DNA from 3 places in the Numidum massiliense genome. Region 3 is predicted to be linked to each of the others. Evidence: riboswitches for the same ligand, from Rfam matches in the RefSeq annotation. Region 3 holds a riboswitch; each other region holds the start of a gene.

Region 1 (10,150 bases), 650 kb from region 3:
TTTGCGCACAATTTGTCGGCGCGACGCCCCCATCGCTCGCGCTGCCTCGACGACCCCTTTTCCGACCTCGCGCAACGACGTTTCGACGAGTCGCGCATAGAACGGTGCGGCACCGACGATAAGCGACACGCAAGCGGCTGTCGGGCCGAGCGAGTTACCGACGATGACACGTGCCACCGGGAGCATCCAGACGGCTAACACGATAAACGGCACAGAGCGGAACAAGTTGACAAAGACCCCGACGATGCGCTGCAGCAACGGCAATGGACGAATCCCGTTCACGTCAGTTGCGACGAGTAAGATCCCGAGCGGCACTCCGAGGAGCGCCGTGAAAAAAGTAGAAATAAACACCATGTATACCGTATCGACGGTCGCTTCGAGCATAAGATCCCACTGCACATTAGGCAGGAGTGCCACGCTTTACCACCTCCACTTCGATGTCGCTGTCGCGCAAGTAACGTACAACGCGCGCGAGTAGCTCCTCCGGGGCGTCAAGTTGTACGTAAAGCGTGCCGTAAGATGCCCCTTGCACACGATGCAACTGTCCTGCCAAAATGTTTAAGTCGACGTCACATTCGCGGATACAGCGGCTAATGACCGGCTGTGTCGCTCCCGATCCGGGAAACGTACACTTGAGGATAGCGCCAGCCGTCACTTCCTCTAGCAACACGTCCAGCGATTCATCCGCCCCTTGTGCCCCGACACTTTCTTGCACAAATTGCCGCGTAATCGCCGTCTGTGGCCGGCGAAACAGTGCGGCGACGGGTCCGCTCTCCACGATTTTGCCGTGATCCATCACCGCGACGCGATGACATATTTTACGGATGACGTCCATTTCATGCGTAATGAGTACGATCGTTAAGCCGAATTGGCGATTAATTTTTTGTAGTAACTGTAAAATGTCTTCGGTCGTTTTCGGGTCTAAGGCAGACGTCGCTTCGTCGCACAAGAGCACTTTTGGATCGCCCGCCAGCGCCCGTGCGATCCCGACGCGTTGCTTTTGGCCACCGGACAGCTGTGCCGGATATGCGTCTCTTCGGTCACTTAATCCAACTACTTCCAACAAATGCTGCACTTTGTCCGCAGCTGTCTGCTTGTCTAATCCCGCAATTTCGAGTGGAAAGCGCACATTTTCTGCAACAGTACGCGACCAAAGCAAATTAAATTGTTGGAAAATCATGCCGATCTCTTGCCGCGCTAGGCGCAAGTCTCGCGCCGACAACTCCGTTAACACACGATCCCCGACGATAACCTTCCCTTCCGTCGGCGGCTCGAGCAAATTAATCGTGCGGATGAGGGTGCTTTTGCCAGCGCCACTGTAACCGATCACGCCGAATATTTCCCCCGGCTCAACGGTCAAATTGACCCCGTCGACCGCGCGAATTTCACTGTGCCGCGTTGGAAAATGTTTGCGGATCCCACTTAGTCGAATCAACCGCCATCCCCCCTATAAAACATAAAAAGTCCTCTCCGCAGACGGGAAAGGACTTGCCTCAACAAGATCCGTTCTCTCTCATCTGCCAGGCACAGCGCCTGAAGGAATTGGCACCTTTTTTCACACGCCGCGCGTGAAAATGGTTGCCGGGTTTCATCGGGCCTTTCCCTCCACCTCTCTGGATAAGAGAATCCAAAGGTTATGCAATTATTCGTGATTGTAACATGCCGACCAAAATAGCACAACTGTATTTTTGCGGCAATTTTTGTTTCCGTTGAAGTCACGCTGTTTTCACGATAAGATGGGTACTAACCGATTAGGTCGGACATATCGCACAGGGGAGGTGCTACCGATCGAACGTGCACCCGATTTTTGCTTGCCGACTCTGCAAGACGCACAAATAGAAGTATGCTTATCCGCTTTTCGCGGCAAAAGTTTGCTCCTCGCGTTCTGGGTCAGTTGGTGCCCGGACTGCCATGCGCAATTGCCAAAAATGGAAGTGTTTCACCGCTCCCTCGCGAATGACGGCAGCTCCTTCATTCGCGAAGCAGCTGCCATCGTTACCGTTAACGTCACTGGTCGCGAACGACACGTGGACGACGCGATCCCATTTCTTAAGGACAATGCGTTCACGTTACCTGTGCTGAGTGATCGCGGCAGGGAAACGTACGACGCTTTCGGACTCACTTCGGTGCCATCGTGGGTTGTGATTGACGCCCGAGGGATGATCGTCGGCCGTTACGGCGCAGACGTGCCGTTTATCCACGTACTGGAAACGTTCAGTACCACTATAAGCGGCTAAGCGAATCACACGTTCTCCCCTTGTCGGTAACGGGCGAGCCCAGCAGTAAACACTTTCAACCGTTTGACTAGCGTATCTTGCCATTCGCGGTCACCGATATATTTTGCGAAACCGTATAAATCAAGGGCATTGTCGATTTGTTCTGTTAATAATTGCTCTGGATTACCGCGCTCGACCGAAATACAGTTACTCAGTATGTCATCACTTGGCTCGGTGACGTGCTCTCTAAAATCAACGTGCTTCGCGCCATCCCCTAGCGCATGATCGACGAGTAAATCGAACGGTTCTTTAACGGAGTGATGGACGTCTACTTTGTGACAGACAGGGCAAAACAAAAAGGGAACGCCGTCGACAAGGACCTGTTTGCTTTTGATCGCGCCTACAGCACCAATCATACTCGCTCCACAGCAAAAACTCATAGGCTATCCCTCCGTTAAGATAGATAAAGAGCTTTCACCTATTGTACCACACTTGTCAACCGTGTTTGCGGTGCATGGAACAGGTGAAAGCTCTCACAGCAACATTGCCATTAATAGCTATCCGGATATATCCTTAGAACGCGAGTCGAATGTCGACAGTTTTTTATTCGTCTTCCTTAAACGTCTCTTCGTACTTCTCCGCCGACCAGAGGTCACCCAGTTCAGCCGCATTCGACAGCTCGACGACGACCATCCACGCCTTTTCGTACGGGGACTCGTTCACCAGTTCTGGTGAATCGTCTAACTCACCGTTTACTTCGACCACTTTACCGGAGACGGGAGCATACAGTTCAGAAACAGTTTTCACCGACTCGACACTACCGAACGGTTCGTTCGCTTCGACTTCGTCACCCACTTCCGGCAACTCGACGAAGACGATGTCACCGAGCTCGGATTGTGCAAAATCGGTAATGCCGATTCGTACGCGGTTGTTCCCTTCTTCCTTTACCCATTCGTGTTCTTGGCTGTACTTTAACTCTTTTGGTAAGTTCATACTTCAAATCCTCCGTAGCGTTTATTTTATGTCTAACACGCGCTTCAGGCGTTGTTCGACCATGTGTAATCCTTTTTCTCCCGCTTGAAAGTGCCGTAATTTCCCCTCTTGGTCAAACAAATAGTAAGCCGGGACGTATTCGTTTTGGAATGCGTCGACGACACTGTGCGTGTTATCGATCATTTGCGGGTGAATGAGTTCGTATTTTTCGATCGCTTCTTTGACCGGTGCGATTTCGGTATCTTTTTCGGAACGCGGCATATGCACGCCGACCACTTTCAAGTTGTGTTCTTTGTATTTTTCGCGCCATTCATTCACGTCGGGCAAGGTCTGTTTACATACGCCACAGCTAATCGACCAGAAGTGAACGAGTACCGGATGACCTTGTAAGTCTTCTTTGGTCACCTCACCGTTCACCCATTCAGTGACGTTTTTAAACTCGGGCATGTCGGAGCGTAAGCGCAACGCCATCGTAATTTCCTCCTTATGTGTAATTATAAACCGTTTTTGCTGGCATTTCCAAGTTAAATGTGATTTTGTCTCATATACGTAAAAAAGGACAGCGAAGGCGAAGGGATTGAATAAAACCCTCCGCCCTCTTCCTCTATATTGTCTCCAAAATTATAGCGTCTTTTGACCCGGTTTCCAGTTGGCCGGGCACAGGCCACCCGTTTGCAGTGCTTGCAGCACGCGCAACGTTTCGTCGACACTGCGACCGATATTTTCGTCGTTGACGACTTGGTAGCGCAGGATGCCTTCCGGATCGATAATGAACAGTCCTCTGAGCGCCACACCTCTATCTTCAATGAGCACCCCGTAATCGCGGCTTACTTGGTGCGTCGTGTCCGCAGCTAACGGGAAGTTAATGTCGCCGATCCCGTTGTCGTCGCGGGATACGTTCATCCACGCGCGGTGCGAGAATTTGCTATCTGTGCTCACGCCGAGAATTTCAGTGTCCAACGCCTTAAACTCGTCGGCTCGGTCACTCAATGCCGTAATTTCGGTAGGACATACAAACGTAAAGTCTAACGGATAAAAGAACAGGACTAACCATTTGCCTTTGTAGTCAGATAGACGTACGGGTGTTTCGAGGTTTTCTAAGTCCTTCGTGCTCTCCATTTCAAAATCTGGTGCTGGTAAACCAACTAAACGTTTGCTCATATGTAGCCCTCCTAATAATATTTCTCTCCTACCTACAGTAAACCAACGTAAACCAACGCGGACAACCATTAATACTTTACCCTAACGTCAGGTGCGTTAAACGTAAAAAAAAGCTTGTCTCTACGTCGTTTCTGCCAGGCAGGAGAACCAACTGAATGGCTTATTCTTAAGATAGCACGACTGAGGATTAAAGTCAATACTATTTTATAATGATTATAATAAGGTAACCATTCTCAGTCGGAAGCCGCATATTTGGCTAGGTAAAACGGTTGCAAATCGCGTTAAACCAACCACATCTCCTTGAAAGTCTCTTCGTTAAAACCGACAGTCACTTTCACGCCATCGGTTACAATCGGGCGCTTAATTAACATGCCGTGCGCGGCTAATAACTCTAACAGCTCATCTTCGCTAAGCACGTTTACCTTTTCTTTCATGTTAAGTTCCCGGTACAATTTGCCCGACGTATTGAAAAATTTCTTCAGCGGCAAGCCACTTTTGGCGACTAACTCGGCGAGCTCAGGCTTAGACGGCGGTTGCTGGACGATCTGTTGCGTCGTATAGGCAACGCTGTGTGCGTCGAGAAACTTTTTTGCCTTGCGGCACGTCCCGCACCGCGGATACTCATACATTTTTAGTTTACTCAATGAGAAAGCCTCCCTGTCAACTTGTCCAATTTACGCGGCAAAACGTACTTCCATTGTATACGGAAAAAAGAAAAGTCGCCAACCGTTGACGATAGGCGACACTACTCCGTCACTTTTTCACCGCAGGTCAACTTTAACTCGAACAAATACCCCTCATCGCAACCAGCGACGAATAGGATAAACCGGCTCTTTTCCCCTCATAAAGCGGGCATAGCTGTTGCGGTGTAAATAAAGGACACCCAAACCTAATAGTAAGATGACAACGAGAATAAACCAAGACGGCCGTATGAAAAAACTGAGAATCATGACCACGACCGTACTGAGCGCTGTCGAGAGGGACAAGTATTGGGTAAAGTACAACACGAGCACGAAGGTGACCACTCCCGCTAACAGCAGTAACGGGCTAAGGATTAGCAACGAACCAGCCGCCGTCCCTGTCGTTCGCGCACCTGGTGTCGCCGCGACCGACGGCGGAAACACGCCGCCAGCGTTCACGGCTACGGCAGCCGTACACGCGCCGCCCCAACCGGCGACGAATAGACCGATTAACGTCGCGGCTACCCCCTTCAAAAAATCGAGACCTGCTACCGTAAAGCGCTGTGAGGACGGGACGTAGTGACGTGACAACCGCGCACGCCCTAACCTCCCTTGCCGTACATTGAGCAATAGTGCAGATGGGGTCACCCCTAACGCGTACGAAAACAAGGCTAGAATTAAATAACTCATCACTTCCCCCCCCCTATAATAAGGGCTTTATACAACCATTGTATGTCCGGGGAGCGAGATCATGATTAGGGGGCATCGGGGAAACTGACGGCAAGGTAATGAGCGATGAGGGGCGAAAGTTGCACCATTTCATCCGGGTGCAGACGCGAAGCCGGTCCGGTTGAAGCGAGTGCTTCGTGCATGCGCGCGGTCGCTAGGTCACTCCGATTTTGTTCACGCAGCATAAAATCGATGAATTGCTCTGCTTCCTTTTTCTTTTCTGTGCCCCTCAATATACCGATCCCAGTCGTAACGTTGAGCGGCTCGCCGTTGTCGGCAACGAGCGGCTGTATGCGAAGTGCCGCGTCTTTTGTATGTTTCGCGTCTTTCCGCTGTTTGCTCATGTGGCGCAACGCCTGTTCACTCGTCGACAACAGTAACGGTACTTTTTCCTCCAACACGAGTGCCGCGCCCGGCGGGTCTTCCTTGGCGAAATAAACGTTCCATTCTTTGAGCCCGCTAAAAAAACTTTGCATCCCAAACTCACCTTGGACTGGGACGATCGCCGCACCTGCGCTCGTCCAAAGTGACGAAGAAGGTGCGGGCACGCCAATCTTACCTTTATGTGCAAACTGCTCGAGTTGATCAAGCGTCTTTGGCACCTTGTCATCGGAAAGTTTCGCCGGCTTATATAATAATGCGAGCCGTCGCTCGGTTAGTCCGTACCACAATCCGTCACTGTCTTTCGCTGTACTCGGGATTTTTGCCGCATGGGGCGAGCGATATGCCTCAAAAGCGCCGCGCCCGGCCAAGACGGCTAAGTCGAGCGCATTGTCGCTCCAAAACAGATCGGCCTGTGGTTGCCCTTTATGTTGTAGCACTTGACGCACAAAGTCGCGTTCGTCGCCAAATTGGGGTTGCACCGCGATGCCCGTCGCCTCGGTAAACGCTTGGAACGCCTTGAGGGGAAATTGTTCGCCCGCAATCCATACGCGCACGGTACCACCGCCCGTACTTTCGGTTGTCGCTACTTGGGATTCGGCTTGTCCAAACGTACAACCGCCTAACATGACCGTTAGCCATACACAAGCAAACAGTGCTGCTCTCTTCACGACAATCCTCTCCGTCTCTATGTCGGCAATATTATTGAGAATAGGAAACAGCAGTCCCTTAATGGGGAAGCCTCAGTCCATGATGGGGAAGCCTCAGTCCATAATGGGGACTGAGGCCTCGCAGTTAGCGGTTCGAAGGTAGTTTTGATACCCGTCACCGCCATTTCGAACGCAACATAAAGATAAGCCGCAACTTAGTGAGCCAGCTGGTGTCTATTTACAAGGGGGCTTACTCGCCGTCGATTTGTTTATTTCCTTGACTATTGGCTCCGGGTTGTTGACTTTGACCCGGTGGTTTTTGCCTGACCGGCGGCTGCTTCTGTCCGGGCGGTTTGACGTCAACAGGAGGCTGCTCCTTGTCGCCCCCATCACCGCCGTCACCGCCGTCACCGCCGTCGCCATCGTCGCCATCATCGCCATCATCGCCCGGCGGCTGCTCGTCCCCAGGTTGTTCGTCTTCTCCTTGGTCACCTTGATCGTCGCCTGGCTGCTCGACATCCCCGGGTTCTTCCTGCTCATCCGGTTTTTCTTCCTCAGGAGTGTCCTTCTTCTCGTCCTCGTCTGGCTCCTCTTCCTGCTTGTCCTCTAGCGGTGTAACGACGACCGTCGCAGAATTCGATTTATCGCCTTTTTCCCCACTGTCCGGGTTTACCGGCACGAGATAGTAGTGGTACGTCTTCTCTTTGGCGCCAAACAGTCCGCCCGCTTTCGGGACGTCGATGCTGCTGTCCGTATAGCTACCGCCACTCGTATCGCCGATCTTGCTCGCGCTGCCACTACCTTCCGAGCGGTATATTTCATAGCTGACCCGGTTGTCGTTCGCCGTCCAGCTAAGGGACACTTGTCCGCTCTCGGCATCGTAACTCGCTCGTAAGTCAGTTACTTTGCGCAACTCGACCGGCTTCACGACTTTCTTCACGTTGTCCGGTTTAGTAAAGCTTTCGGCAGGCATCCCTTCTAACGCCTCGGCCATAATGATCGAAAAGAGACGCGCAGGCCCGCTGCTATCCCCACCAACGGGATAGGTCGTGTCCTCGTCGCGCCCAAAGTAAAGGGCGGTGACATACTGCGGCGTGTAGCCGACGAACCAGAGGCGCGCTTCCGAGTCGGTCGTTCCTGTTTTACCGGCGACTTCCCGTCCGGGAATTTGGGCGGCGATCCCCGTCCCTTCGTTGACGACCGCCTGTAGCATCGTCGTCATGTAGTACGCTGTCTGCGCACTCATCACTTCTTTCACTTGCGGGTCGTCAACTGAGACTCCGGAACCGTCGGACCGTTCGATTTTATCGATGGCGTGTCCTTCGACCATCACCCCTTTATTGGCGAAGGCGCTGTACGCTTGTGCCATTTCTAGCGTCGACACTTCGTTGCCGCCGAGCGTCAAACTGTACGCTTCATCGTTGTTAAACTTTTCGTCAATTTTTAAGCCCAAGTTCGAGGCAAACTTATAGCCGTTTTTCACCCCGACGACGTCGTGTAACAAGCGTACGGCGGCAGCGTTATCCGACTTTTTCAGCGCGTCGATCATATATTCTTTACCGCTGTACGCACCGTTATTGTAGTTTTGCGGGTACGGCTTCCCGTCTTTCTCGATCGGCGTGTCGTCTACAATATCGTACGGCGTCATCCCGTTATATTCGAGCGCCGGCCCGTACGAAGCGAGCGGCTTCATCGTCGATCCCGGTTGCACGCGAGCAGTGGCGCGGTTGAAGTTTCCCACTTCGTATTTGCGGCCCCCGGCGACAGCGACGATCTCCCCCGTCTTCACATTCATCATCGTCATCCCGCTCTCGACCTTACCGTGTTCGCCGTTAGGCGGGAATAATTCGTCGTTTTTGTAAGCTTTTTCGGCCGCTTTTTGCGCTTGACGGTTTAAGTTCGTATAAATGCGATAGCCGCCGCGGTTCAGTTCATCCTCGTCCAATCCGTACCGCTCTTTTGCTTCCTTGCGCACGACATCGAGGTATGCCTCGTATTTGTTGCCGCCTTTTTTGTCGGAAGCGAGTGTCACTTTTTCTGCCATCGCTTGTTCTTTTTCTTCCTTTGTTATAAAGCCGGCATCTGCCATCTGTGCTAAGACGAGGTTGCGCCGCTTGATCGCGTTGTCTAAGTTTTTCTTCGGTGAAAATATTTCCGGCCCGTTCGGCACACCGGCTAACATCGCCGCTTCACTGAGCGTGATGGTCGGTTGCTTGCCGTCCGTCCGCACCGTCTTTCCGAAAAACCATTGCGCAGCTGTCTCCACGCCGTACTTTCCATGCCCAAAATATATTTGGTTCATGTACATTTCCAGTATTTGATCCTTCGTGTAATTTTGCTCCAAATTAATCGCGATCAGCATCTCTTTGAATTTGCGACTAAAATCTTTGTCCTGCGTTAAAAAGACGTTACGCGCTAATTGCATCGTAATCGTACTCGCCCCTTCGGCGAGACTCCCACTCTTAATGTCGATCCAAACGGCACGCATGACGCCTTTTGGGTCGACCCCGAAGTGATCCATAAACCGCTTGTCCTCTACAGCGATAAACGCTTGCCCGAGGTATTCCGGCGTGTCAGATATATTGACGTATTCGCGGTCTTCTTCCCCTTGCTGCCCAAACTCTTTCCCTTTTTTGTCGAGAAATACCGATGTTTGCGGCATGGCGAGCTTCTCCTCGTCGACGACGTAGTTACCAGCTAAAATGACCGCAGAACACCCGACCATCACTAAAAAAATGGAAGCGATAATGACGAGTGCTGCCCATTTTATAAAGCGCCGCTTTTTTTTGCGACCCGGTTTTTGCTCCGGTTGTTTAAGATCGCGTTTCTTTTTTCGCCCTTTCAATGCTTTCCGATTCGCTACGGAATGCGTCGTATCGTTCATGGGGCATAACCTCCTGCACCTGCATTCTACCCCAAATTAGCTGGAATAGCGATACACATTTTATTCATATAGCGCACACACGGCTGCCTATATATTAAGACGTATGACAGCAATAAAAGTTTCAGAACACGAAAGTCGACAACAGCCAATATGTGAGCCCTGCAATGAGCGCCGACATAGGGAGGGTGATAATCCACGTCACGACAATGCGTCCGGCGACGCCCCACTTCACGCCGCGCACCCGCTTGGCCGCGCCGACCCCCATAATCGCAGAAGAAATGACGTGCGTCGTACTAACTGGTAGCTTGAGCGCTGTAAAGCCAAAAATAATGATGGCAGACGTTAAATCGGCGGCCACCCCGTTGACTGGCTTCAACTTCGTAATTTTTCCACCAACTGTTTTGATAATTTTCCATCCGCCGACCGACGTCCCTATGCCCATGGCGAGAGCGGCGG
Region 2 (10,150 bases), 2.5 Mb from region 3:
GTACGTGTTTGCCTCCCAACACGCCGCCCGCCTGATGGAAAAGAGTGGCGGCGGGGCCATCGTCGCCCTTTCTAGTTTAGGTGCGATCCGCGCCTTGCCGAACTACGTGACGGTCGGCGTGTCTAAGGCGGCTGTCGAGGCGATCACCCGTTACTTAGCGGTAGAGCTCGCGCCAAAGGGGATCGCCGTCAACGCCGTGTCGGGCGGCGCGGTCGACACCGACGCGCTCAAACACTTTCCAAACCGCGAAGAACTGTTGGGTGCAGCCAAAAAGCGAAATCCGGCAGGCCGCATCGTCGAACCTACCGATTTAGCTGAAACAGTATTTTTCCTCTGCTCGCCGGCAGCGGAAATGATCCGCGGGCAAACGATTATCGTCGACGGCGGATTATCGTTGTTAGCGGAGTAAGTCGAGCGCTTCTTTTTGTTGCAACACGTAGTAGCGAACCGGTTCGTCCGCGGCGCCGATTACCGCCGTCGCGGCATAACCGTTAGCAAACAGCGTTTGAAACACGCCGCGCGTCTTCTGACGCCAGTCGTGGGCGAGACTGATTGCCTCCTTTTTCATTCGTTGAAACTGCGCAGGTACAGGCAGCAACCAATGTCCAAGTCGGTTGTCCCTTCGCCGCTCCGGTTGGCGCAGGTTCTCGTTCGCTAGCTCGCTTGGAAGTTCGCTAGGAAGTTCTCTTGGAAATTCTCCCGTTCGCCCGCGCTTAAGCCCTGCGCCTATTTTTTCCGCTATAAGGCGCCCGGCCCCATCCGCTAAAACGGGGAACCCCTCTTCTCCCATTTGCCAGTCGACCAAAATAGAATCGCGATCAAAACTAATGTTCCTGTTCGGTCTCTCTGCCACGTGACGACTTTCAATCCACCACGCTACTTGAAAGCGGTCGGAAGCGAGGCCGCGGTTGAGTGGATCGGCCATGTCACCGTAACAGTTTTCAATGTACGTGTCACAAATCGCCCCAAGCTTACTCAAATTGAGAAACGCGTTCACACTTTCAAGTGGGTCATACGTCCACGTAATGAGCCGATACCCCGCTTCGCTGGCAACCTTTCGCTGATATTGCTTTAACTTCTCCCCGATCCCTGACCCGCGGTAGCGGGAGTCGACAGCTAACATGTGCGAGCACAAATAAATGTTGTCTCCATTAAATCCCGGGAACCCGTAACAAAGACCGATAAGCTCCTCGCCATCGAACGCGCCGAGGACAATCCCCCCGTTCCTGGCGACGGTGAGTGTTTGGTGTAGTGGGATCGCGTCCTGTGCCCACACCTCACTGTCTAACCGTTGCATCTCCCGTAAATCGTCGATTGTCGTTAGTGGGCGCACCGTCACCTCTGCCCGCGGGAGTGTTGTCGTCATACGAACACACCTTCTTTCTCTTTCAAACATATGACGCCATACATGCGACATATTCATTGCATACAGCCAACACACCCATGCCGTCAGCCGACATGGTCACTCCGTATAGCGCAAACACATTCATCCGTATCGCCCACGTAGCAGCACAACAGCAATCGGCCGCCACGTTAAACGTCACTTTCTTCCGAATTTGCGATAAGCGGCGTGGTACGTCGGTCCGCGTTTGTCACTGCCGATTGCCCCACCGTAACGAATCGCCTCGGTGATGAACGCCTTCGCTGTTTGCACTGCTTCACGCATCGGCTTGCCGTGCGCTAGCTCCGCCGCAATCGCGGCAGAAAACGTGCAACCGGCGCCGTTCGTATGGGTCGTGTCGATGCGCGGTGCGTCGAACGAAGTAAATGTCGTGCCGTCGTACAAAATGTCGGTCGCTCGCTTACCCGATAAGCGGCCGCCTTTCACGAGCACATACTGCGGGCCGAGGGCAAAAATATGAGCAGCTGCTTGTTTCATATCGTCTACCGACGTAATCGCTGTGCGCCCGCAAAGCTTCTCCGCTTCCGGAATGTTTGGCGTCACGACGGCAGCCAGCGGGATCAACTGTTCCTTTAGCAACGTTAGTGCCTCTTGCTCCAACAGATCGGCGCCGACTTTTGTCACCATGACTGGATCGACGACGACATTTTTTAACGCGTACGATTGAATTTTTTCCACTGTAAGCTGAATGATCTCTGGGGAAAACAACATCCCCGTTTTTAGTGCGTCGACATTAATGCTCGCAAGGACGTTATCGATTTGATCCTCGATGCACGCCCGCGATTGTGCGTATATTTGTTGCTCCCCGCGCACATTACGCGTGACAAATGCAGTAAAATTACCCCCATTCCGAACACGTCGCGCTCTTGAAACGTTTTTAAATCTGCTTGCACGCCGGCACCGCCGCGACTGTTCGAGCCGGCAATAGATAACGCTTTATGAATGTTCATGGTGTCTCCCCCTCATCTATAAGCAACTTACCACAATTTTTAGTTGTGAAAAAGAGGGGGAGACAAGTTTCCCTAACTCATTAAATGTTCGTTTCCGTTTGCGCGGCGAGCGCTCCCTGCTTTCTCACTCGCCACCGCTGTAATATAAAGATCGCCGCGACACCAGCTAAGCCGATCCCGTCCGTCAGCACACCCGGAACGATCAAAACGACCGAACTCACAACGATGACGATGCGCTCCCACCAGGCCATGTGCTGCAACAACCACCCTTCTACGCCAGCGGATACGCCGTATATGCCAATAATTGCCGTCACGCACGTTAACACAATGTCTAGCGGTGTCCCATCGAGTAGCAAAGACGGTCCGTAAATGAAAATAAAGGGCACAATGAACGCAGCAATCCCAAGGCGAAGCGCGACCAGCCCCGTACGCATCGGATCCGAGCCGGCGAGTCCCGCGCCGGCAAACGCTGCGAGTGCCACTGGGGGCGTGATCGCGGAAACGATCGCAAAATAGAAGACGAACATGTGCGCAGCTAGCGGAGCTACGCCGAGTTCGATTAAAGCTGGGACCGTGAGCGCCACTTGCACAATATAGGCGGCTACTGTCGGCAACCCCATCCCGAGAATAATCGAACTGACCATCGTAAAAATAAGCGTGAGGAACAAGCTACCCCCAGCTAACTGGATAATGACGCTGCTAAAATTAAGCCCTAGCCCAGTAAGCGAAATAAGCCCGATGACCATCCCTGCAGCAGCACAAGCAACCGCCGTTTCGATCACACTTCGCGCCCCTAAGTCCAGTGCCTTGACGATTGCCCGCCACCCGAGTCGCGTACGCGCTTTCATTGCTGCCACGACGATGACAGCGACAATCGCGTACAGTCCTGCCTTCATTGGTGAAGCACCCGTGCCAAGCAAATAGACGATGAGCACGAGCGGCACAAAAAAGAGAAAACCTTTCTGCAATATTTTTTTTACATCGGGCAACGCCTGTGTCGGCACACCTTTTAGTCCTAAACGTAGGGCACGAAAATCCACCTGAAAAAACAAACAAAGATAGTAGAGGACAGCCGGAAGCAAAGCTGCAAGAGCGACTTGAAAATAAGGTATACCGAGGTACGAAGCGATAATGAACGCAGACGCGCCCATAATCGGTGGCATAATTTGTCCCCCGGTAGAGGCGACAGCTTCCACCGCGCCAGCAAATTCCGCTTTGTAACCTGTTTTTTTCATTAACGGAATCGTAAATGTCCCTGTCGTGACCGTATTCGCCACCGCGCTGCCGGAAATCGTACCGAGAATAGAACTGGCGACAATCGCTGTTTTCGCTGGTCCGCCGCGGTACTTGCCCATCGCCGCTACTGCGAGATCGATAAAAAATTGCCCCGCTCCAGTCAGTTCAAGGAACTTGCCAAACAAGATGAACATGAAAATAAACGTCGCAGACACGCCGAGTGGAATTCCAAACACGCCATTAGCCGTAAAATATAGCTGTTCCAATACCCAATCATACGAAAACTGACGGTGCGCGAGAAGACCGGGCAAGTTTTCCCCCCATAACGTATAGGCGAGGAAGGCGAGGACAATGAGCGTCAACGCCCACCCAACCGTGCGCCGCGTCGCTTCTATTAACAGCGCGACCGCGACCGTGCCGACGATGAGATCGAGTGTCGTCAGCTCGTCGATGTACGGCATGCGCTCGGCAATGTCACCGGAGTAGTAAATCAAGTAGCCAAACGAGAGCGCGGCAAGCAGAGTGAGGCCGTAATCGTACCACGCTACCTGCCCCCGTCTCCCTTTCTTTCCCGGCTTAAACACGAGAAACGTCAACACTAAAGCAAACCCTAAGTGCGTGGCGCGCTGCAGAATCGATTCAAACACGCCGTACATCGCCGTGTAAAGGTGAAAAAGTGACATGGCGATTGTGACGAGCGATGTCAAAACCGCAGGTAGTCCGCGTAAGGTGCGCGTTTTCCGTTCAATGACCTCTTCATCCGCTACCACAGAAACAGTATTCGTTTGCCGATTAGTAAACATCTCCTTCACCTCGATTTCTTCCGTTACCGTCGCTCCATCGCAAGCGAACGCTCTCATTTCTTCATAAAACCTTTTTCTTTGTAATACTTTTCCGCCCCGGGATGAATCGGTCCGATCATGTTGTCGACCGAGTACTTCCCGTCGAATGGCGCCATTACCGTATTCAGCGCCTTCCACTTATCGGCGCGTTCGACGATTAATTTCGTCAACGTGTAGACGGTATCCTCGTCCAAATCTTTACTCGCCAGCAGCGTCGTATAAGCAGTAAATGTGGGAATGTCGTCGGGCACACCGGCATATGTCCCTCCTTTGATCGTGTACGGCTGGTACCCTTCGTTCGCTTTGTTCATCTTCGCAACAATGTCGTCCGGCAGTGGGAGCACGCGAATGCCGATCGTCGTATCGAGTTCCTGAAATGTCGACAACGGCACTGCGACGATCTGCACAATCGCATCGATGTGCCCGTCGCGCAATAAATCGCCCGCGTCAGCCGTGCCGATATACTCAATTTTAGCCAAGTCGTCATAAGACATGCCGTACTGTTCCAGCACCTTTTTAAAGGCAAGTTCGCCACTGTAGCCTTTAATCCCCGGACTGACTCGCTTCCCCTTTAAGTCTTCAATCGACTGAATGTCCGAATCGGCGCGCACGACGACTTGAAACACGTTCGGGTACAATGTCGCGATCCAGCGAATTTTTTCTGCCTTCTCTTTAAATTCGCCGCTACCTTGCAGCGCTTCCGGTACGGCCTCGCCGTTAGAAAAGCCTATTTGGAACTTACCCGCTTCGATCCCTAACACATTCGAAATCGAACCGCCTTCGACGACAGCGACAGAAGAACTGGCGATTTCTTTTTTAATCTCATCCCCGAGCGCTCCAGCAAACAAGTACCAGAAGCCCCCTTGCGTCGCAGCGCCGAACGTAAACTCGTTAGCTTTTCTCGCTGTGGCATCACTTTTACCTTCTGTTTGACTCCCTTGATCCGCTTGCTTCCCCTGTTCCATACAAGCGATGGAAAAAACCACAAGCAGTCCAATGACAATCCAAAGGAACGTCCGCTTTGTTGCCTGTCCGATCGTTATCACTACCAGCCCCTCTTTCTTGAATCTTTTTCAATAATGGTCGGATTAATCTAACACTTATCTGTACAATGCAGTTACATTAACTCATGCAAAAACAGTGCCACCCTGTCGGATTAATGACGCGAACGACCGCGAAGATGCGCCCCGCTTATCATGTAAACGCGTTCAACCGGAGTAAAGAGGTCGTAAGAAACGATATGATTTATTTTTGCATTATTTAATGCATAAAAACATTAAAGTACCTTACACATGAAAATGTCACATTTTCGTCAAATGTTTGCTGTACCCATTTTCCGTCATTCCTGTTACAATAGCAATCAATAAGGACTCCGTAGCCGAGCGCGGCACTGAGTTCTTATTTTCTTTTCTAAGGAAAATAAAAGGAAACTAATCGGATAGAAGCTTAACCGCGATCACAGGCTATAGGAAATAGCCGCTGACAGTGATCGCGAAATGTGGAAGGGAGTCCCCTACGATGGGCAAAGAAAAAAAAGAAGGTCAGTTGCGTGCAGCAAGTTATGAAAATAAAGTTAATATGCCGCCTACGGCTAATAAAGCAAGTGGGGTAAGTGAGGTAGATCAAACGTCGCTTCACATACAAGAGGTCGCTGTAGAGTCCGATCACGCCCCTTACGACCTGTTATTGTTAGCGGATCCAAACCGACATATCGTCGATGACTACCTCTCCCGCGGCAACTGTTATGTCGCACAATACGGCGTGCACACTGTCGGCGTTTACGTGCTCCTCAAGACGCGTCCGCTAACGGTAGAAATTGTCAACATCGCCGTTGCACCGCCGTTTCAAGGATGTGGCATCGGCAAACAATTAGTCAGTGACGCCATCGTCAAAGCAAAGACGCTAGGAGCAACTACTGTCGAGATCGGCACAGGAAATTCGAGCATCGCGCAGTTAGCGCTATACCAAAAATGCGGCTTCCGACTGCAAAGTGTCGACCGCGACTTTTTTCTAAAGCATTACGAGGAAGACATATTCGAAAACGGTATCCAATGTGTCGACATGGTTCGTCTGGCGCTAGACATCTAATCGAAAAATCGTCACCGTCTTGCACCGTGCCGATATGAAACAATTTGTATGTAACGTGCTATGACATCGTAGGAAAAGGTATTACGGAGATATAAAAATACGCCGCCCGCCATGCTGCAATCCATTGAAGTGAACGATCGCGCACAGCAGGCGACTTCTTGATCCCCGTCGCGCAGCAGAACCGCTGCTACAGCTAGCGTCGTGAGGTGACAGACAGTCATTTTTAAAGACAGAGTACGTTAAACTCTCCGGCCGCACTCGCTACGTAAACATAGTGCCTCGAGTCACGCCCTAATTGACAGCCGTGGCGAGTACGTGTGCTTCCGCTTGTACTGCCTCCCCTAAACACGGGCGCACCGTGTGTGCAAGCACTTGTAGCGGCAGTTTTTTCGCTGACAACAACTGGGCGAGGCGTTGTTCATCCCACTCTGTACAGACGAAGCCGACCCAAGCGAAACCTTCGCCTTGCACAACTTGTACGTTCTGCACCCCGAGTGCCACCTGTGTGAGCGCCGACCGTACCGCCGTTACTTTTTTTCCGTCGATCACTCCGGCTCCTTTCAAGCCGACATATGTCAAAGGCCGCTCCCGCTCCCCTTCGGCCATCGGCTTCGGCAGCGTAAATACAGGCGTACGCGCCCGTGTCGCCATGCGCCCAACGTTAGCAATATCTTCGACGACGGCACTCGCTGTCGGCAGTTCTCCGGCACCTTGCCCAATTAGCGTTACGTCTTGCACGATATCTCCTTCGACGTGCAGCGCGTTGTAAACGTCGTTAACTGCTGCGAGCGGGTGTCCGTCGGCGACTAACGTCAGCTGCACACCTAAGGTCGGCGCCTCTCCCCGCCGTAGTTCCGCGTTCGCTAACAGCTTTACTGTATACCCCAGTTTTTGCGCCAAGCGAATTTCTTCTAAAGTGATCGCCGTAATGCCTTCGCGCGTAATGTCCCGAAGCGGCGCGTCGATCCCGAAGGCGAGGCGGGCGAGAATCGCCAGTTTGTACATCGCGTCATACCCTTCGACGTCGGACGTCGGATCCGCTTCCGCGTAACCGCACGCTTGCGCTTCGGCGAGTACGTCCGCAAACGATCGGCCGTCACGCGCCATTTGCGTTAAAATGTAATTCGTCGTCCCATTCAATATGCCGGAGAGACGCGTGACGCGATTAACTTTTAAAAAGTGCTGCAACACGCCGATCAGGGGGATCCCGCCTCCGACACTCCCCTCGTACAGCAGCTCTACCCCGTGCTCCCGCGCCTCTTTCTCCAAGGCGAGGCCGTGTTTCGCCAGTAGTTCCTTGTTCGCGGTCACGACGTGGCACCCTTTGCGCATCGCCGCCGTTATATACGTGATTGCTGGTTCAACCCCGCCCATCACTTCGACGACGACATCTGTCTCGTCTAGCAAGTCTTCGCGAAACTGGGTCGTTAGCAGCGGTTCTATTCCCGGCAATGGCCGCTTTTTGTCTGCATTTAGGACGAGAACTGACTGGACAGAGACATCCAGTCCTAGCCTTTCTTTTAAAAGTTCACCGTTTTGCTTAATCGTTTTATACACACCGCTACCGACAGTACCACAACCGAGTAACATGACGCGAAGTTGTTTCATTCCATTCTCCCTTTCTCGTGTACGTTCTCTGTTCACAATCCTCGTGATATGCGCGATTCCTTCCGTACGCACAACCATCTCAAACACTTTTTTAAAAAGAAAAAACCCCTTCACAATGAAAAGGGGTTACACGTGTTTCCTAATGGTGCACCCACTTCTCATCTTTCAAAGCACTAAAAAAGCGCTCTGCAGGAATTAGCACCTTTCTCACGGTGTCCACAGGACACAGGTGAGACGGTTGCCGGGTTTCATCGGGCCAGTCCCTCCACCACTCTAGATAACAAGCTGGTGTTTCACACAAAGTATCCAATTGTCAATTGTTTTCTATTATGCCATACGAAATAAAAATGTCAACAGCGATCGCGATCAGGCGCTCGTAACGTCAGGACTTTTCGTCTGACGAGCCGATACCAAACACTTATTTTACACGTCGCTTACAGACGGAATTCCAGGGATACTTTTCGCGGCCGTCACCGCTTGTAAAATCGCTTCGGCAACGACGTTCGCGGCGAGGGCGCCGACTAAGTCGACCGTCGCTTGTACTTGCCCCCCAGCGAGCGCGAACAGTGTATCCCCGTCCATCATCGTGTGCGCGGGTACGACCGTGCGCGCTAAACCGTCCTGCGCCATTTGTGCAACTTTCGTCGTGCGCGCTTTGGACATTTTCGCATTCGTGGCGATGACGCCGATCGTCGTATTGGCTCCGGGAAAAGTTAGTTTCTGGTCACTGTTGTCTTGTAGCCACGCCACCGTATCGACGAGCGTGCCGTCCCCCTTGCGTGGCCCAGCGACAATGTCGCCACTGGCAGGGTCGACGATGTGACCGTAGGCGTTGACGGCGACGAGCGCGCCGACGACGAGTCCGTCGGACAAGCGGACCGACGCGGTCCCGATGCCTCCTTTCATCGCGTGCGCCATCCCGAGCGCCTTTCCGACCGTCGCGCCGCAACCCGCACCGACATTGCCGACAGCTACTTCGGTTGAAGCAACTTCACAGGCGCGGTAACCCATCGTATCGTCTGGCCTCACCGCGGCATCTCCCACCGACAAGTCATATAAAACGGCTGCAGGGACGATTGGCACCCGCGCGTCGCCCGTATCGAGTCCGATCCCACGCTCTTCCAGGTAAGCCATCACCCCAGTGGCCGCCTGTAAGCCGAATGCACTCCCACCGCTCAACAGCACCGCATGGACGCGTTCGACTAAATTAATCGGTGCGAGTAAGTCCGTCTCCCGCGTCCCCGGTGCTGCGCCTCTCACGTCGACACCGCAGACCATCGGCTTGTCAGCCAAAATGACCGTGCACCCTGTTAGCGCCCCTTCTTGTTGCGCATGACCGACCCGCACACCGGGTACATCTGTAAGTTGTCCCATCTCCATCCCCCGCTTCACTTATCGTTAATGTCCATAGTTCGCGCTGTCCATTCGCAATTCCTTCTAACCGCGCAAAAAAGTGTTCAACAGACAACGTTTGACACTAAGCGACAGCAAAACATTCGACAGGAACCGCACGATTAGCTTACGGAAAGTGTAAATTTGTTAAATGAAACTCACTGCTCTCGCTCAGCCAACCGTTGTTGCGCCATGCGCACCATTTCCTTGACCATTCGTCCACCGATGTAACCCCCGACCTTTCCCGCACTGCTCGCCTGCAGTTGACCGTTATACCTCCGAGACAAAGGAACGCCCAATTTCCGCGCGACGACGTATTTCACTTCATCGGCCGGAATCGTACGCCCGTAATTCCGACTAATGACGTGTGCTTGTAGCCGTTCGAGTCCTTCGCGCGATGCCGGATTCAACTGTTTGTTTCGCTGTGCCACATCGCCACCTCCTAATTGTCCATAGTAGAATTGACCACTGCTGTGTCACTCGGAGAAGACCACTTGTATGTTTATTGTTTGCCTTTATGTACAAAAAAAACGCCCCCCTTTAAGAGGGACGTTTCCGACTAGCGAGGCGAGCACTAACGAGCAAAAATATGGCGTCCAATTTTCACTGTTTGCGCACGACTCCAAATCCAG
Region 3 (10,150 bases):
AATTCGCTTACGACAGTTTGTAATCCCTCGTTACACGCCGTCCGGAGGAGGCACAATTCGTCTAACCGCTCCTCTGCAAAACTCAAACCGCCCTGCAACACGGTAGGTAACTGATCTTCACTCGATACGGTATGCGGTAAGTGCAGTAAACTAGCTGACGGTTGCAGCCATACTTGCTTCGCACCGCTCACGTTTTGCACTTCGTCAATTAAGGCCCGCGTCTGGACGAGGTCGCTCTTCCAAATGTTGCGCCCGTTGACGACTCCGGCGGCTAACACTTTCTCTTGCGGAAAACCGTATTGCTTCAGTTGCGAGAGGTTGCGCCCGTTGCGCACAAAGTCTAACCCGAAGCCGTGGACCGGCAACGTCACGAGCTCGCGGTAAGCGGTTAGTCCGTCAAAATATGTCTGAATGAGTAGCTTGCTCCCGCTAACCCCTGCGACGAGTTGTTCATAACAGGTGTGAATAAGCGGAACATGCTGCGCGACGTCACTTAGGACGAACGCCGGCTCGTCGAGCTGGATCCAGCGCGCGCCTGCCGCCTGCAACTGTAGGATGACCTCGCGGTACAGTTCGGTTAACCGGGCTAACAACACCGGAAACTGTTCTGGACGGTATCCTTTAGCCAACTTGAGGAAGGTGTATGGCCCGAGTAGCACGGGCTTACCGTCGATGCCTAACTGTTCTTTGGCGAATTGATACGCCTTAAGCGGTTTGTTCTCGAGTAGCCGCAGCCCTTCCGTAACCGTTGAACCCGTTACCGCAGAAGTTGTAATCTCCGGAATCGCGTCTCCCACATTTGTCCCCTGCGAACTTGCTTCTTCTTCCGTACTAATTACTCCTACACTCGCTACCTCCCCACTTCTCGTACCCGCTACCTTCCTACTTTGTACCCCCGTTTTCCCCCTGCTCGTTCCATCAGCACCTGTCGTTCCAGCCGGATCTGTTACTGTGAAACCGGTAAACTCCGGGACAATGTAATGGTAGTTCGTGTCAAACCATTTCGTCATCTCGCACGCGGGACGTCCCGCCTTGCCCCGCGCTAAGGCAAAATACGTGTCGAGGGAAAGCGGGTCGTCGATCACGTCTTTGAACCGATCCGGGATGAGGCCGAACATGATCGCGTGGTCGAGCACGTGATCGTACAGGGAAAAATCGCCGACAGGGATGAGATCCACCCCTTTTTCCTGCTGCGTCTTCAACAGTTCGAGCTGCAATTGACGCACTTTGGCCGTAAACGTTTCCTCGTCGATTTTCTTACTCCAATAAGCTTCCAGCACCTTCTTAAGCTCGCGCTTTTTCCCGAAGCGCGGATAACCGATATTGCTCGTAATGACGTTGTTGGACATACGATCTTCTCCTTTCCGATTCATTTTTCTTACCGTTTTGCTTTATTTGCCCATTTATTTTATCGAAACGCTTCTTCTCTCTTTCATCCTTGCCATCCTATCTTTATTAGATCGCCACACCGCTTCTTTATGCTGTACAGATCTTTGTTCAATCACCTGTACCCACTTCAGTTGCTACACTGTACCCGTTTTGGTGACAACACTTTTACCTGCCCCTGTTGCTACGTGTGCTTCGAGAGCATCTGCCACACCCTTCGATTCACCGACGGCGGCAAACAGTTGCTCCACGAGCGATGCATCGCCGAGCGGGTAGATGTGCACCCCACTAACAAACGGGCGGATCTGTGTGAGTAACTCGGCGACAACTTGCACGCCTTGCTCCCGTCCACCCGCTTGCACCCGCGAGAGCGCCTCGTCGCTGAGCGTGATTCCTGGCACCTTTTCGTGGACATAACGCGCCATTTTGTAGCTTTTTAGTGGCATGAGGCCGAACAAAATCGGTACGTCGAGATGCCCAGTCGCCGTTAAAAACTGTTCGACAACATCGCGGCTAAACACTGGTTGAGTCTGTATAAACTGTGCCCCCGCCGCTACTTTTTCTTCAAACGCGCCACTTCGCGCGGCAAGTCGTCACTGCCGGGATTCGCCGCCGCACCGATGAAGAAATCGGGAATACTGCTTAATGGGTGACCTGTCTTGTCTTTGCCGAGTTTTAACTGCTGCGCGAGGCTGATGAGACCGACCGTGTCCACTTCGAACACTCCTTTTGCATCGGGGTGATCCCCGCGTCGGCAGTCGTCGCCAGTCAGTGACAAAAAGTTGCGCAAGCCGAGGGCAGCCGCCCCTAACAGCTCCGCTTGCATCCCGATCACGTTGCGATCCCGGCACGTAACGTGCGGAATGACTTCTACCCCGAGATTTTCTTGCAAAATGTGACCGAGGGCGAACGGATTCATCCGCATCGTCGCCATCGGACTGTCTGCAATGTTGAACGCATCGACCCACGGCCGGATGCGGCTCGCACTGTCTAACGTCGACTGCGGGTTACTCCCTTTCGGCGGCTCCACCTCCGCCGTGACGACAAATTTTCCATACCTAAGCTTCTCGCGCAATCCGTGCACGTGAATACTCATCGTGATCACTCCTTATCGCTTGAATAATATCTTTCTTTAAATCCCGCGGATCTTCTAACCCGACCGACAGCCGCAGCAGCCGCTCACTAATACCGCGCTGTACCCGATCCGCCACTGGCATCGCGGCATGAGACATCGTCGCTGGATGTGTCAAAATACTTTCAACCGCCCCAAGGCTGACACCGACGAGGGGAAGCTTCGTCTGTTTCAGTAGTGCCCGCACGTGTTCGTCGCGTGCCACCTCAAACGAGAGTACGGCCCCGAAACCACTCGTCTGACGCTCCGCCAGTTCGTGTCCCGGGTGGTTTTGCAAACCGGGGTAGTACACGCGCCGCACCCACTCCTGCTTACCTAGCCACTCCGCTAATTGCTGCGCGTGTATGGTCGATAAGTCTAACCTCGCCTTTAACGTTTTTAATCCTCTTAGCACTAACCAACAGTCTTGTACCCCTAACACTGCGCCGAGCGCGTTTTGCAAATAAGCGATTTTCGCTGTCCAAGCGGCGTCGTTACTAACGACTAACCCCGCGACGACATCGCTGTGTCCGGAGAGGAACTTCGTCGCACTGTGTACGACGATGTCGCATCCTAAGGCGAGGGGCCGTTGATAGTACGGTGTCAAAAACGTATTGTCGACAATTGTCAGTAAGCCTCTCCCCTGACCCAGCGCACTGATCGCGCGAAGGTCCGTCGTCTTCAACAGCGGGTTAGACGGCGTCTCCACATAGATCGCCTTCGTCTCGGGGCGAATCGCTGCGCGCACACTGGCGATGTCAGTCGTGTCGACAAAACTCGCCGTCATGCCGAAGCGTGGTAACACTTGGTCAATGAGCCGGTACGTCCCTCCGTAAACGTCAGCGGAAACGACGAGGTGATCGCCGCTAGAAAAGCCTAAAAGCACCGTAGAAATAGCTGCCATCCCCGAAGAAAAGGCAAACCCAGCCTCACCCCCTTCTAACTCGGCAATCACTTCTTCGAGCGCGTGACGCGTCGGATTGCCCGACCGCGCATAGTCGTACGTGTTAGACCCTCCGCGTTGGTCCAGCCGGAACGCACCTTGTTGATTCGGCAGGTTGAGTTTGTTGAGCTGGTCGAGTTGGTCAACGTCTTGCGCATACGTCGACGCTAAATAGATAGGTACTCCCGCTGCCCCTGTCACCGGATCGACACTGGCGCGGTTGTGCACCAACTTTGTGGCGAAATCCATCCTTATACACGCCCCTTTCGTCCCCCTAACGTTATTTCGAGGGATCGTCATTTGTTCGTTACGTCATTTTCGCTTTGCATGATTTCCTCATAACTTCCATTCCAGCGACTGTTAGGGAACATCACCCCCTTACCTTTTTCACTTTGACACCGCTTTTTGCCCTAAACCCCTCGTGGAGAACACCGCTCGGCAAAGGCAAAAGCTTGCGCCAAATCGGCACACAGATCGTCCACGTGTTCGATCCCGACCGAGAGGCGTAACAAATCGTCACTCACGCCGATGCGTTCGCGCACCTCCTCCGGGACGTCAGCGTGCGTCTGCGTCGTTGGATACGTCATAAAACTTTCCACCCCACCTAAGCTTTCCGCAAAAGCGATCACCTGCAGCTGCTGTAAAATGTGTGGGATGAGCCGCCGATCGCGAACCTTGAACGAAATCATGCCACCGCCGCATCGGTAAAGGTCGTCTGTCTCGTCGGTGGAGAAGTCACCTCCTGCGCTCAACGACTCGTTCGAGAAAAGCGGCTTCTCACTCGAGATGGTCGCCCGCCCCATGGGGTGATCCCGCCAATCGACAAAAACCGCCTCCTCTGTCGAAGGCATGCCATGCGGCTGTCTTTGCCCCAACGTCTGCTTCTTTAATGCATCTGGCGAACGGTACACTTGCGGATAGTACACGTCCGTCACTAGTGGGTGCTGTCGTAAAAAGCGAACCACATGTTTCGCGTTACTTTCATGGCGCGCCATGCGCAGTGCCAACGTTTTTAACCCCCGCAACAACAGCCAGCTGTCAAACGGACTGAGTACGGCACCTGTCGCATTTTGCACCGCGTGTAGTTGTTCGCCGAGAGCCTCGTCCGTGCAAACTAACGCACCAGCTAACACGTCGTTGTGACCACTCAAGTACTTCGTCGCGCTGTGGACGACGAGATCCGCCCCGAGCGCGAGCGGTTGCTGTACGTACGGCGTCAAAAAAGTGTTGTCGACAATCGTCCACGCGCCGTGCGCTTTGGCGATAGCCGCCACAGCTGCAATGTCAATGACGTGCATGAGCGGATTGGACGGCGTCTCTAAAAACACGGCTTTCGTCCGCGACGTCATCGCCGCTGCCACTGCCCCGGCCTCGCGCAGGTCAACTGTTTTCACGACGATCCCCGCTTGGCGAAAAGTCGTTGCAAACAACCGATATGTGCCGCCGTACAAATCGAGCGGAGTGATGATCTCGTCGCCGGAAGAAAACAAGCTTTGCAAGGCGTGAATGGCCGCCATCCCGGAACTAAACGCCAACGCGCGACAGCCACCTTCTAATTCGGCGAGTACTTGTTCAACCTGCTGCCGCGTCGGATTTGCCGTGCGGGCATAATCGAATCCGGTACTTTCCCCAATTGCCGGATGCCGGTAAGCCGTTGAGAGGTAGAGTGGATAACTGACCGCTCCAGTGCGTTCCTCCCTGTCGACCCCCGCTTGGCAGAGCGTCGTCTCAATGTGCATGGATACATCCCCCTTCCTTGTCTTTTACATCGGTGACATCACATGTCTGTGTCCACACCCGTCCTCATCGGTGACAGCATATGTTAGTGTGAAGCCCAAGTTTGTACAAAGCCGGATGAAACATGTTAGTAAGCCATTGATCACATGATGGGAACCTCCCAAAACAAAATCCCACCATAAATCCCGAGATACATCCGCGAAACAAAGAAAGAGGCCGCCGGATCCCTCACAACATCACGTGGGATCAACGGCGGCCTCTAGTTTGTCTAGTCAGCCGAATCATTCTTTCACTTGTGTTATTCACTTTAACCGCACTTTCTCGTTTGTCTCGATTTGAATGACTTGACCATTTTGTACTACTAGCGTCACCGAACCGAATTGCAACCGTTGCAAAATACCTGTTAAACGCTGCAATACTTCCGGATTATCCGCTGCGACTATTTTCCCGGAACTACCCTTTTTTGTCGTACATACCAACTTACATCACCTAAACCTTTCTTGCCAAAGCTCTTCCATAACGCGCTTGTCTTTTGTGCCGGACAGCTTTTGTTCGGTTACTTTCGAACGACTACTTGTGCTGCTTGCGACTACTTGCGCTGCTTGCGGCCGACTACTTTCGATTAACTGCTTGCGATCGACTGCTTTTTGGACGCTACAAACCGTATTGCGTTTCACGTGTACACGTGTACTGGTCATGGATAACAAATAACCGCTGCAACCCGCTCCTTTCCAAAAATTAAAAGCTCCCCTTCCCATATTGGAAAGAGGAGCGCATTTGCGTCGTTAGACACACTCTTATCTTCCAAAACGGGTCAACCATTTTGCGGGAATTAGCACCTTTCAGTTCGTAAACTGAGGTTGCCGGGTTTCATCGGGCCAGTCCCTCCACCACTCTCGATAAGTACGTATGCAATTTTTTTAATGACTGTATTGGCAATGCTGCTTGAAAAATGTTTCATTTATCATAACCATAAGGTATTATCGATGTCAAGGGTTTTTTTGTGGCGATCAGTACGAACCGATGATATACGCGGTTCAATGCTGATCATATGATAAAATTCTCCGCCTTTATGTCATCGACAAATTCAATAAATGGTGGGTCAAAATACATCGAATGCCCATATTCCCCGGGCACCCCTATTCCATACACTCCTGAAGACTTCTTTCATTCGCTTCCTCAAATGACAATTGTATATACTCCTTAGCCTCTTGACGATATTCATCTACATCGATCCATGTCGTTTGGTCAATACTTATCTTGGCGCAGCATCTTTCAGCAATGTGAATGACCGCCTTGTGAACCGCCCTGATGTCGACTAAACACGCGTCTTCATCAACCTCGACAAATACTAAATGCAAATCACTATTTAAAGATACAACTTCAAAATAGATGTTTTCTTTAGACTGTAAGTTTCCACTCCATCTTTTATCGTCAAGCCACTTATCCCATGATAATGTGAGACCAGTACTTTCCCTTAAACTTTCTTGCCACCCAACCCTCGATACGTTCACACCGTCTTTCCACATTTTCGCGACTAATTCATCTGCAGTGGGAAGACATGTTTTACCGTTTGTTTTCAGAAAAAATCTCATTATTCCTCCTAATTATTCAGCCAGCGTACAGCTTTTTCTAAATTACTTAGTAGTTCCTTTTTCTTCCCTTTACTTAATTTTAGACTATTCGGTATCTGTGGTTCTAACGGTAGCTTTGGATCAATTCTATAATCAATTATTGACCTTTTATCACCACCCGCTTGAATTTGTATTTTACTCCGTCTGGCTCAGCATCGACTCGTATCTTAATTTTTTTGCCCCGATAAATCACTTCAATTGGCTTACCAAATGTTTTACTTGTTATTTTAACATTTTTATAGCGAACGGGAGGGACATCAGGAACTCTATTTCTATCTCGCCAATCATTCCCCTTCTTAGACAGACGAAACGTATCCCCTGCATCATTGGGCACACCTACAGTCGCCGGACGACGTCCCTGAAGGTCTTGTGCCAGCCTTTCCGCATACTCCTTCAAACTTTCACTGCTCTGACGAAGTCAAGCTTCCCGTTGTTCTTTAGTCTATTCGCGTACTCCTTAATTCGAGCCACTGTCTCTTTTGTAGCCTTAAACCGTTTGGCCGCCCTTGTTCCCTTTATCGTCCCTTTAACACCGCGACCTACTTTACCCATTTTCGCATGCTTACTCAATCGTGAGGGGGGGAAATATCGTTAGAATCCCCCAAGCAACAGACTCCTCCCACTCCTCCTCCGATATTTCCTGCTCAAAAATGGGCTCCTCGCCGAAAATAGCACGATAAAAGTCGTTAATACCAGCAAATTCCCCCGCCTCATATAGCGCCTCTTTTGCAAGTTCCTCCGGAGTCATCCCGTTAATGCCTTCCACTTCTACCGTCTGATCTGCCGCGTGAATTTTATCAATTTCCTTGATGAAGGGCGTAATCTCATGATCCGTCAAAAAGTGGTTGATCGCAAGCAGGGCGTCTTGATACGGCTCTAGCGGACGGCCGGTGTAGTACATGTCGTGTATAAACGGCATCATGTCGTCCACATATTTTTTGCCGAGCTGCTCGACAGGTGCCAAGACATGCTCGATCGCTGAGAGGTCTTCCGCGGCAAGCGTGTCTCGCGCCTTGCGGTAAATGCTTAAATGCTCGCTAATGACCTCCTCCTGCTCGGAAAAATGACGGTGGACATCTTTAAAGTATGTAGCGATCTCGTATGTATTGACGACGAGTTTGCTCACTTTAATCACTCCTTTGACCAACCCTGACCCAACTTTAATTCACCCATTCTTACCCATTCTATTGACAACATCTGTATCGGCCTATCAACATTTGACCGCTATGAATTAAATAGTTTCAACTTATTTCCCTACTGATCCCTTCATCGACTTGCATGAAGTTTTCTACGATCCCCGTTGCATTTTCTCGGAGCGTTCCTTCAATGCGAATAAGCATTTCCAGAAGGCGAGTTAACGCTTCGGCATAATCGACGATCGGGGACAGACTACTATTTAAAAAACCTTGTGCCACTAAGGTCTTCTTGAACGCCTTTAATGTTTCCAGCATCGTCTCTGTTTGTGTCTTGACGGCATTCCCGAAGTTTTCCTCCATGAGGTGACGATCGATAATAATCGTTGATGTTGGCATTGCTATCGTAGCCTCCTTCTTAGTTAAAGATCTGACCGGTCGTGGTAACAGACAGCATGTTATCAGGAAAACTGTCATGCCCCTTCATCCAACATATTGGCACTCCGCTCATCGGCACCCGTTATTTGCTCATTGACGATCGCCATTAGCTCGATAAACGTCGTCATGTGTTGCACAACGAGTTCGGCCGATTGCAAGTATTCCTCGAACGTCTCTTTGTACGCCTCGACGGCTTCGCCTGACATTTCACCGAGGGCCTGCTCCATTTGCGAACGGGTCTGGTCGTTCGCTTCGGCAAAAAGATCGAGATCGCTTTTTAATTTCGACATCCCGTGAGTTGTTTGTTCCGAATCGTAGGAAATTCGCGCCCCCGGGCCACCCCCGCCATCTGCGGTGTGAGTAAGCATTCGTCGACACCCCCGTTAATCAACGGACTCCAACTTTAAAAATGTGCCCGTCTCGTTAAAATAAATGTTGTAGCAACTTTAGTACACTCGGATCCATCACCGCGTCCTCCATGTACGATGCCCGTTCTTCGCGAGTCTTTGGGAATAGAATAGAATAATAGTGCTTATATTCCTCTTGTTTTCGTGTATAGACCGTTTTTAACTGTTCTTCGACAGCACGGATTAGTTGCGAATGCTGTTTTGCGTAGCTCGCCAGATGCCGCTCCCTTTTTGCAACGATCGCCTCATTTGCTTTAAGCGATCGGCTATTGTGCCACATCGCGTAATCGATCTCATTCGCAAAACCGCTACTGATCGATGAAGCATCTTTGAGTGCCTGTAAGACTTCGCCTAAATGCTTGATCCGCGTATCATAATCCATCGGTATCACCCGATTCTGCGGATTTACCTTGCACGGGCGGCGCATTATTCTCGGCCATATTTCCTTTGGCAAGTGGAGTCAATTGCTCCCATTCCTCCATCATCCCGACAACTTCTTCCTCTTCTTTAGTCACATACCCGCGGAAAATGACATCTTTAATGTCTTCTTCGTTAAAAAACGTCACATCCTCGTCGGTGATGCCTTCCGGATAAAAACAACCCATATAGTCAAAGTAAACATCCTCGGTCATGCTGTCGTTACCGACGACAGTTTTCCGACCGACGATCATTAACGGGACAGTTCCATCGTGAAGACATATGACAGACCCGATCGGCAGCATTCGTTTCCACTCCTTGCGACTGATTGCCCACTTAGAATAATAGAGATACCGCTTTTACTTTATGCAACAAAATAAAGTGACACCGATATGATACCGCTGCCAAACAAATAATTGCAGCCATACCGTTTCAGCTATTCCCGTTGACGATAAACTTATGTACAAATGTAGCAGTTGCAAGTTCAATAAACAATGTGTTCAGTCCAGCGTGATACCTCAATACTATTACTTTACCCTGAATTCTCCAAATTGTGTGTTAGATGCATTTTACTACATACGCATAATAATAGCAATCATAATTTTTACTTCAGTTTGATACATTCCCCTGTCTTACTAGGAGATCAAGGTGACAGACATCACTAACATTGAGCTAGCGAGCTGTACCGCGATCTCCCTTTTCCTTGAACTCTTCGTCTAGACCCACTTTTCGTCTAGACCTATATATTTATATTTGTCGCTTATATTACCGCAAAATTACCCCGATAGCACCATGCGCTCTTCTGTTTGTGCTCCGACTCGCCTTTGCGCCTCTCCACGCTTAAGTGGAAGTTCAATACGCGTCTCATCACCGTCTGCTTGGAAAAAATGGACATTCGCTAAGGGCAATTCAAGTAGCACCGGTTGATCGGGTTTACTGTTTTC

What was found. A riboswitch is a leader RNA that binds a small molecule or an ion and turns the genes downstream of it on or off. The one in region 3 is predicted to bind S-adenosylmethionine.
Region 1: another riboswitch for S-adenosylmethionine. It lies ahead of BN1247_RS16425 (methionine ABC transporter ATP-binding protein); the one in region 3 lies ahead of BN1247_RS13265 (hypothetical protein).
Region 2: another riboswitch for S-adenosylmethionine. It lies ahead of BN1247_RS02225 (homoserine dehydrogenase); the one in region 3 lies ahead of BN1247_RS13265 (hypothetical protein).

Annotation. Positions count from the first base shown of each region.
Region 1 is NZ_CTDZ01000009.1:3,493,470-3,503,619, reverse strand. Features, by position in the region: gene BN1247_RS16430 (methionine ABC transporter permease) at 1-417, opposite strand, end outside; gene BN1247_RS16425 (methionine ABC transporter ATP-binding protein) at 401-1,435, opposite strand; SAM riboswitch class I at 1,511-1,624, opposite strand; gene BN1247_RS16420 (peroxiredoxin family protein) at 1,737-2,237, shown strand; gene BN1247_RS16415 (hypothetical protein) at 2,243-2,656, opposite strand; gene gcvH (glycine cleavage system protein GcvH) at 2,820-3,209, opposite strand; gene BN1247_RS16405 (redoxin domain-containing protein) at 3,231-3,674, opposite strand; gene BN1247_RS16400 (peroxiredoxin) at 3,831-4,370, opposite strand; gene BN1247_RS16395 (arsenate reductase family protein) at 4,652-4,999, opposite strand; gene BN1247_RS16390 (glycerol-3-phosphate acyltransferase) at 5,168-5,740, opposite strand; gene BN1247_RS16385 (ABC transporter substrate-binding protein) at 5,806-6,831, opposite strand; gene BN1247_RS17510 (transglycosylase domain-containing protein) at 7,061-9,694, opposite strand; gene BN1247_RS16375 (inorganic phosphate transporter) at 9,816-10,150, opposite strand, start outside.
Region 2 is NZ_CTDZ01000009.1:352,358-362,507, reverse strand. Features, by position in the region: gene fabL (enoyl-[acyl-carrier-protein] reductase FabL) at 1-409, shown strand, start outside; gene BN1247_RS18080 (GNAT family N-acetyltransferase) at 398-1,366, opposite strand; gene thiD (bifunctional hydroxymethylpyrimidine kinase/phosphomethylpyrimidine kinase) at 1,541-2,215, opposite strand; gene BN1247_RS18480 (bifunctional hydroxymethylpyrimidine kinase/phosphomethylpyrimidine kinase) at 2,122-2,352, opposite strand; gene BN1247_RS02240 (TRAP transporter permease) at 2,433-4,448, opposite strand; gene BN1247_RS02235 (TAXI family TRAP transporter solute-binding subunit) at 4,445-5,476, opposite strand; gene BN1247_RS02230 (GNAT family N-acetyltransferase) at 5,949-6,518, shown strand; gene BN1247_RS02225 (homoserine dehydrogenase) at 6,810-8,126, opposite strand; SAM riboswitch class I at 8,282-8,410, opposite strand; gene BN1247_RS02220 (P1 family peptidase) at 8,550-9,500, opposite strand; gene BN1247_RS02215 (alpha/beta-type small acid-soluble spore protein) at 9,677-9,949, opposite strand; gene BN1247_RS02210 (cell wall hydrolase) at 10,093-10,150, opposite strand, start outside.
Region 3 is NZ_CTDZ01000009.1:2,839,999-2,850,148, forward strand. Features, by position in the region: gene metE (5-methyltetrahydropteroyltriglutamate--homocysteine S-methyltransferase) at 1-1,349, opposite strand, end outside; gene BN1247_RS18445 (hypothetical protein) at 1,524-1,907, opposite strand; gene BN1247_RS18450 (methylenetetrahydrofolate reductase) at 1,940-2,482, opposite strand; gene BN1247_RS13255 (trans-sulfuration enzyme family protein) at 2,445-3,689, opposite strand; gene BN1247_RS18250 (aminotransferase class I/II-fold pyridoxal phosphate-dependent enzyme) at 3,851-5,179, opposite strand; gene BN1247_RS17275 (DUF2292 domain-containing protein) at 5,480-5,593, opposite strand; gene BN1247_RS13265 (hypothetical protein) at 5,663-5,875, opposite strand; SAM riboswitch class I at 5,972-6,083, opposite strand; gene BN1247_RS13270 (hypothetical protein) at 6,317-6,772, opposite strand; gene BN1247_RS13275 (hypothetical protein) at 6,909-7,208, opposite strand; gene BN1247_RS13280 (hypothetical protein) at 7,374-7,937, opposite strand; gene BN1247_RS13285 (hypothetical protein) at 8,053-8,343, opposite strand; gene BN1247_RS13290 (hypothetical protein) at 8,418-8,672, opposite strand; gene BN1247_RS13295 (hypothetical protein) at 8,806-9,171, opposite strand; gene BN1247_RS13300 (DUF4176 domain-containing protein) at 9,161-9,511, opposite strand; gene BN1247_RS13305 (ABC transporter ATP-binding protein) at 9,983-10,150, opposite strand, start outside.